Regions from separate parts of the Micrococcus sp. H39-S4 genome, predicted to be linked through region 1. Evidence: riboswitches for the same ligand, from Rfam matches in the RefSeq annotation. Region 1 holds a riboswitch; the other holds the start of a gene.
The links. Region 1 has a riboswitch for S-adenosylmethionine ahead of O3T09_RS03095 (flavin reductase family protein). Riboswitches for the same ligand answer to the same signal wherever they lie in the genome.

Region 1 (7,016 bases):
TGCGCCTGCAGCAGCGCATCCGCTACACGGAGACCGGGCTCAAGGAGGTCGCGGACGGGATCGGCGTGCTGGCCGAGGACGAGCGCCTGCCCGCGCACGGCGCCGCGATCCGCGCCCGCTTCGCGTGAGGGGGCGGGCGTGAGCGGCGTCCGCATCGACGCGTGGCTGTGGGCCGTGCGGCTGTACAAGACCCGGTCGGCGGCCACGGCGGCCGTGCGCGCAGGCCACGTGCGCATCGACGGCGAGCCCGTGAAGGCGGCGACGCCCGTCGTCGTCGGGAACCGGGTGCGGGTGCGCCAGGACGGACGCGAGCGGATCCTCGAGGTCACGGGGCTGATCGCCAAGCGGGTGGGTGCCCCCGTGGCCCGGCAGCAGTATGTGGACCACTCCCCGCCGCCCGTGCCGCGTGAGCTGCTCGCGGTGCCGTACCGCGAGCGCGGCGCGGGCCGGCCCACCAAGCGTGACCGCCGGCAGCTGGACGCGCTGCGCGGCCGCGACCGACGCTGAGCGACTCAGTCCTCCCCGCGCCGTCATCCGCCGTCGTGATGGTGGCCTCATGCGGAGGGTGCGGTCAGCACCATCCGGAACGGCTTGTCGTTGTCCACCGTGACGGTGAACGTCATCGGCCCCGCCTCATCCACGGGGGGAGTCGCCGCCGACCAGCCGCCGCACAGCGCCTCCGACCCGGCCATCCAGGTCTTCGTTCCCCCGCCGCCCCGTGAGGTCCGGATCTCCGTCTCACCGGTGGCATCCGAAGGACACAGCACGATGACCCGAAGGACCGCACCCTGTTGGGCGTCCACGGTGATCTGCTGCGTGCCCGACCCGACCGCCTCCTCCAGGACGGACTCCTTCTCCGGGTCGAGATGGCCCGCATCCGGATGTCGGCGCGTGTACTCGACCAACGTCATCCCGTCCTCCTCGAACAGCGCGGCGGGGAGTGCTTCTTCGCCGGCCGGTGACGACGCGGACGAACCGGTGGCGGAGGTCGACCGGGTTGCCGAGGGGGCTGCTGACGTCGCGGTGACGGAGGACGCCGCAGCGGTGGAGGCCTTCGCGGTGGAGGAGACGCTGCCCGGGGAAGCGGAGCATCCCGAGATGGCGGTACCGAGGAGAGCCGCGACGACCACGGCGGCCGGCAATGCCGCAGGCTTCTTCTCGATGTCCATCCGCATGATCTGATCCCTCCCAGAGAACCGTCTGCGGGGGCCGCGGGCTGCGGTCTCGAGCTCCTCCCTCTCGAGTGAGATGATCCTGGCTGGGGATGCGCGGTGTGTCAAGCTTCACTTTGGGGAACTCTCATGACGCCGCGCGACCGCCGCGCTTTGACCGTCCCACGGACCCCTCCGTAGGCTTGGCTCAGAATCACGAGTTCCCGTCATTCACGGCCCTGGCCGGCGGGACGGCAACCCTCTCACGCAGTAGTGGGGTGCTCCAGGTGATGATTCGGCCCCTCGGACACCCCGACGGGCAAGTACCGCGCCTCCGCGGATCCGGGCGATCCGCGTTCCCGCCGTCTGCGGAGCCGCGCCAGTCATCGGAAGAGGACGCGCGCCATGACCCTGACCCACGAACCCCACACCGCCACGTGGGACACCGACCTGTCCCTCGGCAACCTCCGCTCCGGCCTCTCGGCCTTCCCCACCGGGGTCGTCGCGCTGGCAGGCCTCGCCGACGGCGTCCCCGAGGTGATGGTCTCCTCCTCCTTCGGCGTGGGCATCTCCTGGGAGCCGGCCCTCGTGTCCTTCTCCGCGCAGAACAGCTCCCGCACCTGGCCGCGCCTGCGCCGGGCCGGGGCGATCGGCGTCTCCCTGCTCGCGGCGGACCAGACGCCGCTGTGCCGCCAGCTGGCCTCCCGCGAGGGCGACCGCTTCGCCGGTCTCGACGTGCACCGCAGCCCGCACGACGCCCTGCTGATCGGGGGCTCCTCGCTCTGGCTCGAGACGCGGGTGCACGCCGAGGTCCCGGCGGGCGACCACACGGTGGTGCTGCTGGAGGTGACGGCCTTCGCGGATCACACGGACGCCGCTCCCCCGGCCGCCCTGCACCGCAACCTCTTCCACGGCCTGCGCGCGCTCTGAGCGAACTCCAGGTGAACAATCGGGCCCCTGGTTCCCGGTCGGCGAGATCCGTGCAATGATGGAGCCTGAAGTTGATCAAGCTGTATCCCGCCATCTTCACTGCTCGTCAGCCCGGCATCGCCGGCGTCGATGAGTGTTGGGCAAGCGGTTCAGTCTCGCCGCTTCACCCGCGTCCCACATCCGGGCCGCGGTCCAACACCGCCACCGCACCGCGGGGGCACATCGAAAGGACACCATCATGGCTGTCGGTACTGTCAAGTGGTTCAACGCTGAGAAGGGCTACGGCTTCATCGCCCCCGAGGACAACTCCGCGGACGTGTTCGTGCACTTCTCCGCCATCCAGGGCAACGGCTTCAAGGAGCTCCAGGAGAACGACCGCGTCGAGTTCGAGACCCAGGACGGCCCCAAGGGCCTCCAGGCCGCCAACGTGACGAAGCTCTGATCTTCGCCTGACGCACGGCTTCCGACGCCCCCGGTCCACACGGACCGGGGGCGTCGTCGTGTGTCAGGCGTCCACGCCCCGCCGCGCACTGCGCCGCACTCCGCCGTACGCCCGTTCGACCGCGGCGCTGCGACATCACCGCAGGGCTGCACTGCGGTGATGTCGCTGAGGCGCGGTCCTCCGGGGTGGGCCTCGTCCTGGCCCTGCGCGTCAGGCCGCGCCCCGCCGACCCACGTGGCGACGCAACAGCAGCACCACGCCCAGGGCCAGCAGATACCCGGCCGCGACGACCGCGAAGCCGGCCCGGTAGTCGCCCGTGACGTCGCGCAGCAGGCCCATCAGCAGCGGGCCCAGGGCGAAGCCGGCGTACATGCCCATCGAGTTCGCCCCGGTCGCACGGCCCAGCCGCTCGGCCGGCACCTCGCTCAACAGGCCCGCGTTGATCACCACGTTGGCGCCCAGCACCGTCAGTCCGTGCACCGCGGCGCCCACCCACAGCAGGACCGGCAGATCCAGCAGGTCCGCTGCGAGGAACACCAGGACGCCGGCCACGGCACCCAGGCAGATCACGGTCAGCAGGGTGGTGGGCCGGTCTCCGGAGCTCATCCGCCGGCTCCACCCGATCCGGGAGAGCACCCCCACCACCCCGGACACGGCCGCCGCGGCACCGCCGGCCACGAGCGTCATCCCCAGCGTCTCGACCGCGAACAGCGGCAGGTACGTGTTCGTGGCCTGCATGCCCAGGCCGGTGAGGAACGCGATCGCCGCGAAGAACCAGACCGTGGCCGGCAGGGGCGAGGTGTCCCGCCGTCGTCGTCCGCCGACGGGGCCGGTGGCCGGCGGCGGCGCCCCGGGCAGCGGCGGGGCGGCGACCAGCGCGAGCACCCAGAGCGCCCCGATGAGCACCGCGGCCCCCAGCGCGGCGCCCGTCCAGCCGAGGGCGAGGGACGCGGCCGGGAAGAACAGGCCGCCGACCAGCTGGGCCGCCTGCACGCCGGACTGCTTCACCCCGACCCACCCGATGCGCCTCTCCGGCGGCACCACGGTCCGGATGATCCGGTTCGTGGTGGGGTTGGAGATGGCCTGCGTGACGCCCGCGACGGCGGCCGCCGCGTACAGCACGGGCAGGGACGGGGCGACGGCGCCGAGCACGAGCGCCGCGGCGGTGCCGCCGAAGATGATGCTCAGCTGTGCGCGGGCGGACAGGCGGTCGGCGGCCCGGCCGAGGCCGAGCGAGGTGACGGCGGCCGCCGCGAACACGACCGTCATCACGGTGCCGAGCTGGCCCGAGGTGACGTCGAGCCGCTCCATCACGACCGTGGAGGAGGCGGAGACGCCGTAGTTGAACAGGGGCCCGGCGCCCATGGCCGCCAGCAGCACCCACAGCAGGGCCGTGGAGGGGCGGCGAGCGGCGGGGGCGGGCGGGGTCACGGCCCCAGGCTACGACCCCTCACGCGACGAGGCGGGAAATCCATCTCATGGGCGCCCGGGGGCGTCGTGTGAGGTGGATTTCCCGCCTCGAAAGGGGCGGGGGTGACTGCGGGGGTGGGTCAGCCGACGCGGCCCTCGCCGCGGTGCTCGCCCTCGACGCGGCCGGTGGTCCCCCGCTGGGTGACCTCCTCGCCGTCCTGGCGCTCGGGCCGCTCGCCGGCCTCCGCCGGCAGGCCCTCGTTCTCGTCGGTGGGCGTCTCGCCGGCGGTGGCGGCGGGTGCCGGATCCTGCGGGGCCCGACGACGGCCGCCGTGCGAGGACAGCGACTCACCCTCACCCAGCGAGCTGACGCGCGGCATCGGCGACGTGGTCAGCGGCACGGACTCGGTCCGCCGGGCGTCGACCAGCGTGGAGCCCGTCCCGGAGACGGGCGAGCCCTGCACTGGGGCGCCGGCCGCCTCGCGGCCCGGGATCAGCAGCTCGGAGCGCCACTGGGGGTCGCGCTCGGTGAGGTAGTCCACGCGGGCGTGCTCGCCGAAGTGGTCCGCGTCCGCCTCCTCCCAGTCCATGGCCCAGCCGGCGGGCGGGTCGTTGAGCAGCTCGTCCGTGCGCAGCCAATGGTAGATGGACGCGTACGAGCGGGTGCTCAGGTGGTCCACGCGGCGGCGCAGCATGCGGGTGTTCAGCTGGGACGGATGCGTCAGACCCATGGACGCCATGATCTGCACGGCCTCGCGCACGGTCAGGCGGTGGTAGTTGAAGACGCGGTTGCCCTTGTCCTCCACGTCGATGGCGCGCATCAGACGCGGGTCCTGCGTGGCCACCCCCACGGGGCACTCGTTCGTGTGGCACTTCTGCGCCTGGATGCACCCGGTGGCCATCATCATCGCGCGGGCGGACATGGTGAAGTCCGCGCCCTGGATCAGACGCTTGACGATGTCCGAACCGGTGGCGACCTTGCCGGCCGCGCCGAGCTTGATCATGTGGCGCAGGCCGGTGCCCACGAGCGCGTTGTGCACGAGCATGAGGCCCTCGGTCAGCGGGGTGCCCACGCGGTCCGAGTACTCGAGCGGGGCGGCGCCGGTGCCGCCCTCGGAGCCGTCCACGATGATGAAGTCGGGGGCGATCCGCTCCTCCCAGATGGCCTTGGTCATGGCCAGCACGTCCACGCGGGAGCCCACGCAGAACTTGATGCCGATCGGCTTGCCGTCCGAGAGCTCACGGAGCTGCTCGATGAACCTGACCATCTCGCGCGGGGTGCGGAACGCGGAGTGGGACGCCGGGGACAGGCAGTCCTTGTCCATCGGGATCTCACGGGCCTCGGCGATCTCGGGGGAGATCTTCTCCTTGGGCAGCATGCCGCCCAGGCCGGGCTTCGCGCCCTGGGAGATCTTGATGGTGATGCCCTTGACCTCGGGCAGCAGCGCCTTCTCGGCGAACTTCTCCGGGCTGAAGGTGCCGTCCTCGTTGCGGCAGCCGAAGTAGCCGGAGCCGATCTCCCAGAACAGGTCCGCGCCGTTGCCGCGGTGGTACTTGGTGAGGCCGCCCTCGCCGGTCTCGTGGATGAACCCGCCCAGGCCGGCGCCCTTGTTCATGGCAATCACGGCGTTGGCGGAGAGGGAGCCGAAGGACATGGACGAGATGTTCATCAGCGAGATGTCCACGGGCCGGCGGCAGTCCGGGCCGCCGATCCGCACCGTGGGGGGCTCCTCCGGCGGGTTGACCGGGGCGGTGGAGTGCAACAGGAACTCGTAGCCGATCTCCGAGGTGTCCCGCTCGGTGCCGAACGCCTTGTGGCTGTCCAGTCCCTTCGCACGGGCGTAGACGATCGAGCGGGTGTCCCGGTCGAACGGCTTGCCGTCGAAGTTGCGCTCGATGAAGTACTGCTGGATCTCGGGGCGGATCGACTCCAGCAGGTACCGCATGTGGCCGAGCACGGGGTAGTTGCGGAGGATCGCGTGCCGCTTCTGGGTCATGTCCCACACGGCGAGCACGAGCAGCGCCACCAGGAGCACCGCCAGCACCCACCACGCGCCGCCGCCGATGGCGGCCACCAGCACGACGACGAGCGCGGCCAGCGAGAGGGTCGCGACGATCAGGAGTCTGTTGTTCACCCGACCATCGTGCCCCATATCACTCGAACGTTCATCCTCGCCGCACTGTATCGAGGTCCCACGTGTGGGGCAGGGGCGTCCGGGCCGACGGCAGGGCCACGCTGCGCCGCCACTCGTGCAGCCACTCCGGCAGCGTCGGCTCCCCCGCGAGGTCGTGGCCGGCCGCCGCCGCGATCGCCCGGACCTCGTCGTTCTCCACGGGGCGGCCGTCCTTCGTGCGCAGGCGCGTGCAGATGTACGCGCGCACCGCGACGTCGCCGTCGACCACGACGCGCTGCTCGAACCACACTGCGCGCTCATCCAGGCCGATCATCCGCGTCTCCACGTCGAACCGCTGCCCCAGGGTCACCGAGCGGCGGAACGCGATCTGCTCGGCCTGCACCACAGGCGTCCAGCCGCGACGGCGGATCTCGTCCCACAGGCCGGTGCGGACCATCGCGTCGAAGCGGCCGAGGTCGAACAGCCCGAAGTACTGGCCGTTGTTGACGTGCAGGGCCATGTCCACGTCCGTGGGCAGGGCGCGCATCGGCAGCGTCGTCGGCTCCCAGAGTCCGGCGCGCGGGCGGCGACGCGCGCGGGCGACGACCCAGATCGTGCGGGGGATCAGATGCATCGGATGTTCCTCCTCGGGGTCACAGGACCCCCTCGGTCAGATGGTCCGGCGTGCCGAACCGGTGGGCGGTCACGGACACGGCCTGTTCGTGCAGGAACGGCAGCAGCTCCACCTCGCCGGCGCTCACCACGGGGCCAGCGTAGACCGCCACGTCGGGGGTGTCGCCGAGCGCCGCGTGGAGCGCGCTCCGCGCCGCCTCGGCCGCCTCCCGGTCGCCGGCCCAGTCGGCGACGAGCCGGATCCGTGCGTCGCCGCCGCCCTCCGCTGCGGGCGGGATGAGGGCCAGCCGCCGGGCGCGGTCGTGGAACGCGGCGTCGTCCTCGACGACGACGTCC
Region 2 (7,016 bases), on a different contig from region 1:
GCGTAGACGATCTTCATGAGGTCCACGTGGGCGTTCAGCCAGGCATGGGTCTCCTCGACCCGGGGCTCGGAGATGATCGGGTCCTCCTGGCCGCGGCCCCAGAAGACCTTCGGTCGGACGCGGGCGACGTCGTCGTCGCGAGTGAACAGCTCACGCAGCCGCGGCTCGGTGAGCTCCGGGTCCACCACGAAGCCGGACAGCGCCACGGTGCACGCGTAGGCCTCCGGGTCCAGGCGCAGCAGCGACGTGGCCATCGCCATGCCCTGCGAGAAGCCGAGCAGGGAGACGATGCGGAAGTCCCCGCGCACGGCCTGCACCCAGGCGTGCAGGGCCTCGACGGCCTCGCGGACCGGCTCGGCGGTGGAACCCAGCTCGCCCGTGACCGGGTCCTGGGAGAGCGGGAACCAGGCGTGGGAGCCCGGCTGCAGGGGCAGGGGCGCGCGCACGGCGGCCACCGTCACGTGCTCGGGCAGGTGCGGGACGAGGCCGAACAGGTCGTCCTCGTTCGCGCCGTAGCCGTGCAGGACGATCAGCAGGTCCTCGGTGCGCTCGCCCTCGGGGCGGGACCAGCGGACGACGGGCTCGACGGCGGGGGTGGGGTTCGCGTTCACGTCCGCCAGCCTAGCGAGCGGCACGGTCGGCCCCACCCGGAGGTTGACCCCTCCCGCGCGACGCGGGCAGAATCCTACCCGTGGGTAACCCATCCTCCTCCCAGCCTCCGCACGCCTCCGACGCGACCCCGGTCGACGACCCCGCCGCCCATCCGTGGCGCCGCTACGTCGCCATCGGGGACTCGTTCTCCGAGGGCATCGGCGACCCGGACCCGGACCGCCCCGGCTACCACCGCGGCTGGGCCGACCGCCTGGCGGGGGAGCTCGCCCGCCTGACGCCGCCCGGTGAGGACCTGGCCTACGCCAACCTGGCGGTCCGCGGGAAGCTGCTGGACCAGATCGCCGAGGACCAGGTGGAGCCGGCGCTCGCCCTGCGGCCTGACCTCATCAGCGTGTGCGCGGGCGGCAACGACATCCTGCGCGGCGCGGACCCGGACGAGATCGCGGTCCGGCTGGACGCCGTCGTCGAGCGTCTGGCCTCCGACGGCGCCACCGTGCTGCTGTTCAACGCGACCGACGTGAAGGGCACGCCCGTCATCGGCCGCATCCGCGGCACCGTGGCGATCTACAACGAGAACGTGCGCACCATCGCGCTGCGGCACGACGCGCTGGTGCCGGACATGTGGTCGCTCAAGGACCTCGCCCGGCGGGAGATGTGGGCCGAGGACCGCCTGCACTTCTCTGCGCTCGGGCACCACACGATCGCCGCGATGGTGCTGGACACCCTCGGCGTGGAGCACGGCCTCGAGCACCTGCGCCTGTCCCCGCCGGCGCCGCGCACGTGGCGCGAGGCCCGCGCGTCGGACGCGGCGTGGGTGCGCACGCACCTGGCGCCGTGGGTGGTCCGCCGCATCCGCGGCGTCTCCTCCGGCGACGGCGTCACGGCCAAGCGCCCCGTCCCCGAGCCGCTCTTCGGCGCGCCGATGCCGCGGGGCTCGGACCACACCGAGCCGCTGGACGTCGTCGAGCCCTGAGCCCGGCCGGCGGGGACCGGTGGCCGTTTCTCGAACGAAAGTGCCGCGACACGCCGCCGTTTCCCGAACGAAAGTTCAGAGGGCGAGGGTGCGCTTGAGCGTGTCGGCCACCTGGCCGTATTCGGTGAGGAAGCCGTCGTGGCCGATGGGCGAGGCGATCGTGTGCACCGGCGGCCGCGCGGGCAGCGCCGCCGCGAGCGCCTCGGACTCGGCCGGCAGGTAGAGCCGGTCCGAGTCGACGGCGGCCACGAACGCCCGGCCCCGGTAGTCCGCGAGCGCCGCCGCCACGCCGCCGCGCCCGCGCCCGACGTCGTGGCCCATGAGGGCCTCGGTGACCACGAGGTAGGAGTTCGCGTCGAACCGGTCGGTGAGCTTGGCCGCCTGGTGGTCCAGGTAGGACTCCACGGCGTAGCGCCCGCGCCCGCCCGGCACCCCGACGACGGCGCCGAACGGGTCCTCGACGCCCTGCGGTTCCCGGCCGAACCGCTGGCCGAGCTCTCCCGCCGTGCGGTAGGTGGTGTGGGCGATGCGCCGGGCGATGCCCAGGCCGGCCACGGGGCCGGGGCCGGGGTAGTAGTCGCCGCCCTGGAAGTCCGGGTCGAGGCGGATGGCCGCGGTCTGGGCCTGCCCCCACGCGATCTGGTCGGCGGAGGAGGCCGCGGTGGCGGCCAGCACACCCACCCCGGCGACGCGCGCGGGGTGGGTCGCGGCCCACTCGAGGGCGCGGGCCCCGCCCATCGATCCGCCGATCACGGCGCGCCAGGCGCCGATCCCGAGGTGGTCGGCCAGGCGCCGCTCGGCCTCGACCGCGTCCCGCAGCGTGAGGAACGGGAACCGGGAGCCCCAGGGCCGCCCGTCGGGGGCGGGCGTCGAGGGCCCGGTGGAGCCGTGGCAGCCGCCGATCATGGCGGGGGCGACCACGAACCACCGGTCCGTGTCCACGGCGCGGCCCGGGCCGACGAGGGCGTCCCACCAGCCCGGCGTCGGGTCCTCCTCGTGCGCGGCCACGTGCGCGTCGCCGGTGAGGGCGTGCAGCACGAGCACGGCGTTGGAGCCGTCGGCGGCGAGGGTGCCCCAGGTCTCGTAGGCCAGCTCGACGTCGGGCAGCAGCCCGCCGGTCTCGGTGCGCAGCTCGCCGACCCGCAGGCGGTGGCGGCCGCCGCGGGGCAGCGCGGTGCGCGACGGACGCGTGGCGACGGCGGTCATGCCCGCTCCCCCGCGTCGTCGTCGCCGCGGCGGGCGGCGGCCGCGAAGCCGCGCTCGAGGTCGGCGAGGATGTCCTCGACGTCCTCCACTCCGAGTGAGAGCCGCACCAGACCGGGGGTGACGCCGGCGGCGCGCTGCTCGTCGTCGGTGAGCTGGGAGTGGGTGGTCGAGGCCGGGTGCACCACGAGCGAGCGGACGTCACCGATGTTGGCCACGTGGTGGTGCAGGGTGAGCCCGTCCACGAACGCGGCCCCGGCCTCGCGGCCGCCCGCGATCTCGAAGGAGACGAACGCGCCCGCGCCCTTCGGCAGGTAGCGCTGGGCCCGCTCGTGCCACGGGCTGGACTCCAGGCCGGCGTAGACCACGTGCTCGACGTCGTCGCGGCCCTCCAGCCAGCGCGCCACCGCGGCCGCGTTGGCCACCTGCCGCTCCATGCGCAGGGACAGGGTCTCCAGGCCGAGGTTCACCAGGAAGGCGTTGAACGGGGAGATGGCCGAGCCGTAGTCGCGCAGCAGCTGCACGCGCGCCTTGAGGATGAAGGCCAGGTTGGCGCCGAGCGGCGAGCCCACCCCGAGGTCCCGCGCGTACACGAGGCCGTGGTAGGACTCGTCCGGCTCGTTGAAGCCGGGGAACCGCTCGGCGTGCTGCGCGTAGTCGAACGTGCCGGCGTCGACGATCACGCCCGCGATGGCCGCGGCGTGCCCGCCGAGGTACTTCGTGGCGGAGTGGGTGACGACGTCCGCGCCGTGCTCGATCGGTCGCAGCAGGTACGGGGTGGCCAGCGTGTTGTCCACGATCAGCGGCACGCCGGCCTCGTGGGCGGCGTCGGCGACGGCGCGCACGTCCAGGACGTCCCCGCGCGGGTTGCCGAGGGTCTCGCCGAAGAACGCCTTGGTGTTCGGCTTCACGGCGGCGCGCCAGGACTCGAGGTCGTCCGGGTCGGTCACGAACGTCGTCTCGACGCCGACCTTGGCGAGGGTGTGCTTGAACAGGTTCTGCGTGCCGCCGTAGAGGCTGGCCGAGGCGACCACGTGGTCGCCGGCGCCGGCGAGGTTGAGGATCGCGAACGTCGTCGCCGCCTGACCGGAGGCCAGCAGCAGCGCGCCCACACCGCCCTCGAGCGCGGCGATCTTCTCCTCCACCGGGCCCTGCGTCGGGTTGCCGATGCGGGTGTAGAGCGGGTCGAGGTCCTTGAGCGCGAACCGGTCCGCGGCCACCTGGGCGGACGGGAAGTCGTACGAGGTGGTCTGGAAGATCGGCAGGGCGGTCGCACCGAAGGCGTGCTGGCCGACGGCGACGCCCGCGTGGACCTGCGCGGTGGAGAAGCCCCAGGCGTCGGGGGTCGGGGTGGGCTGGTCGGTCATGGCGGACCCTCCTGAAGGGTTCAGGGGCCGGACCCGGCCGCCCCGCCCGCCGGCCGACGTGCCGATCCGCGGACCGGCGTCGTCGAGGTGCCGGAGATGACCCGGCGCCGTCGAGAGGGGCCGTGGGATCGGCCCGCGCTTGCCGGCGTCCGTTGTGGGGCCGGCCTGGTCGTCACCCGGGGCACCCCACCGCGGAAGGAGGGTTGCCGGTCAGCATGCCGGGGCCTGTTGCTGACTCTCGTGACCGTGCCTCCGAGTGTAGCCCGCCGCCCCGCCACGATTTCGTCACGCGTGTCACACGTGGATACGCTCTCCGCACGGGGCGCCCGACCCGTCAAGGGCTCGACGCCCCTGGACTCGCACCAGGTCAACCCCCGGGGCAGCCCGGGAACGGAGAGGAACAGCGCAGTGCACACCTGTCGCATGGACCACGTGTCCTACGCCGCCGGCCCCGAGGGCCTGGACGCCACGGTCGCCCGCATCGCCGAGACGCTGGGCATCGAGCGGATCAAGGGCGGTGTCCACCCACGTTTCGGCACCCAGAACGCGCTCTTCCCCATGACGGAAAGGCAGTATCTGGAGGTCGTCGAGGCCCTGGACCACCCGGCCTCCCTCAGCGCGCCGTTCGGCCAGCTCGTGCGCGCCCGCACCGAGCAGGGCGGCGGCTGGATGAGCTGGGCGGTGGCCACCCCGGACATCGGCCGGTTCGAGCGCCGCCTCGGCCGCGAGGCCGTCCCCGGCAACCGTCGCTTCCCGGACGGCCGCGAGCTGTCCTGGCGCCAGATCGGCATCAAGGGAACCCTCGCGGACCCGCAGCTGCCGTTCATCCTGCGCTGGGCCGACGGCCAGGAGGACATGCACCCCTCGCAGGCGGCCGAGCCGCAGGCCACCATCGAGCGCCTGAACATCGCCGGCTCCCCCGAGCGCCTCGCCGAGTGGCTCGGCGACGACGAGGACGGCCAGGTCCAGGACGTGAACATCGAGTACGTCGCGCCCTCCGGCACCCCGGGCATCGTCTCGGTCACCTTCCGCACCCCGAAGGGCGAGGTCACGCTCTGAGCGCGGGGGCGGGGCCGCTCAGCCGAGCAGCCCCGCCCGCGCCAGCAGCGGGTAGCCGACGAACCCGACGGCGTCCAGCAGCGCGTGCGCGATGACCAGGGGCATCACCCGGCGCACCCGCAGGAACACGAGCGCGAACACCACGCCCAACAGGGCGTTGCCCACGCCCGGCCCGATCCCCTGGTACAGGTGGTACGCCCCGCGCAGCAGCGCGAGGGCGAGCACCACCACGGCCGCGCGGGTCGGCAGGTACAGCCCCTCGGCGCTCACCCACGACGACGGCACGGCCGGCGCCGGATCGCGCGCCAGGCCCGCGGCGCGCAGCCGCTGCAGATACCCGAGCCGGTCGACGAGCCAGGCGCCCACGATGACCTCCTCCAGCAGTCCGTGCCGCAGCGCGGAGAGCAGCAGGACCGGCACCTGATACCAGCTCTCCCCGAGCGCCGAGCCGACGATCGCCGTCGTGATCCCCAGGGCCCGGCCGGCGGCGTAGACGCCGAGCGTGCCCAGCCCGATGGCCGCGAACAGGCCCAGGCCCCAGGCCAGGTCGCGGCCGGGGCGGCGCAGGTCGAGGCCGAGCACCCGGAACGGGTTCCGGCCGCGCAGGTGCATCAGGTGCAGCACGAGGGCCACCGGCACCAGCGCGAACCCGATGCCGAGCAGCTGATAGGTCAGGTCGAACACCCAGCGGTCGGCCAGGGCCGGGTTGAGGACGGTGGTCTGCTCGCCGAGCGGGGCCTGGGTGGCCTTGTCGATGAGCTGGACGATCGCGTAGACCGCCGACTTCCCCAGAGAGAGGCCGAGGACGATCGCGATCTCCCACCGCACCGTGCGCGCCGAGGGGGCGGGCAGCGCGGGGGCGGGTCGGACGGCCGGGCCGGCCTGGGAGCGGGACGTGCGCGGGGTGGCGGGCATGCCCCCCAGTATCCGCCCGCCCCTCTCCCCCCGGGCGCTTTCGAACGTGAGGGAGGGCCTGTCTCCCGTTCGAAAGTCCCCATTCCCCCGATGTCACGTTCGAAAGTCCGGGAGGGCGGAGGGAGGGTTAGCGTGGTCGTGTGGTCTCCCCGCCTGCCCCCAGCGAGCTCGAGCTGGTCCACCGCGCCCTGCAGCACCTCCGCCCCGGCCTCGACCCCGCCCTCGCCCGCCGGCTCCGCACAGCCGACTGGGCCGCGGCGTCCGTGGAGGAGGGCGGGCAGTTCCACCGCGTGCTGGTGCTCGAGGACGTCGGCGTCCTCCGGATGACGCGGGCCCACGAGGTCGGCGCCGCCCCCGCCGCGCGGTGGGCGCCCGAGCGGGACCCCGCGGCGCACCTGCCCCGGCGCCTGGCCCTCCTCGACGGGCTCGCCTCGGCCCTGGCCGAGCGCGACGTGCCGTGGGCCGTCCCGGTCGCCCTCTCGGACCCCGTCCCCGCGGGCCCGGGCGCCGCGGTGCTGCAGCGCTTCCTCCCGGGCGGGCCGCACCCGCCGCACGAGGGCGATCCGGCCGTGCTGCGCGGCGTCCTCGACGACCTCGCCGCCGTGGACGTCACCGACCCGCGGATCGCCCCGCACCTCGGCCGCCCGTTCGCGTTCCGCGGCCCGTGGACGCCGGAGCGCGCCCGGCACGTCGCGGCGCTGCCGGGGGCGGTCGCCGCGCGCCTGGGCGCGTGGGAGGGGCACGACGTCGACGCGCGGCTGGGCGCCGAGGCGTGGCCGGACGCGGTGGCTGCCCTCGCGGACGCGGTGACGACGTGGACCGCCGCGCCGCCCGTGCCGCCGTCGCTCGTGCACGGCGACCTGGCCGGGCACAACATGCGCTGGCGC

Region 2: another riboswitch for S-adenosylmethionine. It lies ahead of O3T09_RS06160 (bifunctional o-acetylhomoserine/o-acetylserine sulfhydrylase); the one in region 1 lies ahead of O3T09_RS03095 (flavin reductase family protein).

Annotation. Positions count from the first base shown of each region.
Region 1 is NZ_JAPVLT010000002.1:228,436-235,451, forward strand. It holds gene hisD (histidinol dehydrogenase) at 1-128, shown strand, start outside; gene O3T09_RS03085 (RNA-binding S4 domain-containing protein) at 139-507, shown strand; gene O3T09_RS03090 (hypothetical protein) at 555-1,175, opposite strand; SAM riboswitch class IV at 1,364-1,483, shown strand; gene O3T09_RS03095 (flavin reductase family protein) at 1,557-2,081, shown strand; gene O3T09_RS03100 (cold-shock protein) at 2,320-2,523, shown strand; gene O3T09_RS03105 (MFS transporter) at 2,734-3,954, opposite strand; gene O3T09_RS03110 (FMN-binding glutamate synthase family protein) at 4,074-6,086, opposite strand; gene O3T09_RS03115 (acyl-CoA thioesterase) at 6,100-6,681, opposite strand; gene O3T09_RS03120 (bifunctional proline dehydrogenase/L-glutamate gamma-semialdehyde dehydrogenase) at 6,701-7,016, opposite strand, start outside.
Region 2 is NZ_JAPVLT010000004.1:234,781-241,796, reverse strand. It holds gene O3T09_RS06175 (alpha/beta hydrolase) at 1-611, opposite strand, end outside; gene O3T09_RS06170 (SGNH/GDSL hydrolase family protein) at 692-1,585, shown strand; gene metX (homoserine O-acetyltransferase MetX) at 1,661-2,791, opposite strand; gene O3T09_RS06160 (bifunctional o-acetylhomoserine/o-acetylserine sulfhydrylase) at 2,788-4,155, opposite strand; SAM riboswitch class IV at 4,286-4,401, opposite strand; gene O3T09_RS06155 (VOC family protein) at 4,579-5,214, shown strand; gene O3T09_RS06150 (CPBP family intramembrane glutamic endopeptidase) at 5,233-6,129, opposite strand; gene O3T09_RS06145 (phosphotransferase) at 6,270-7,016, shown strand, end outside.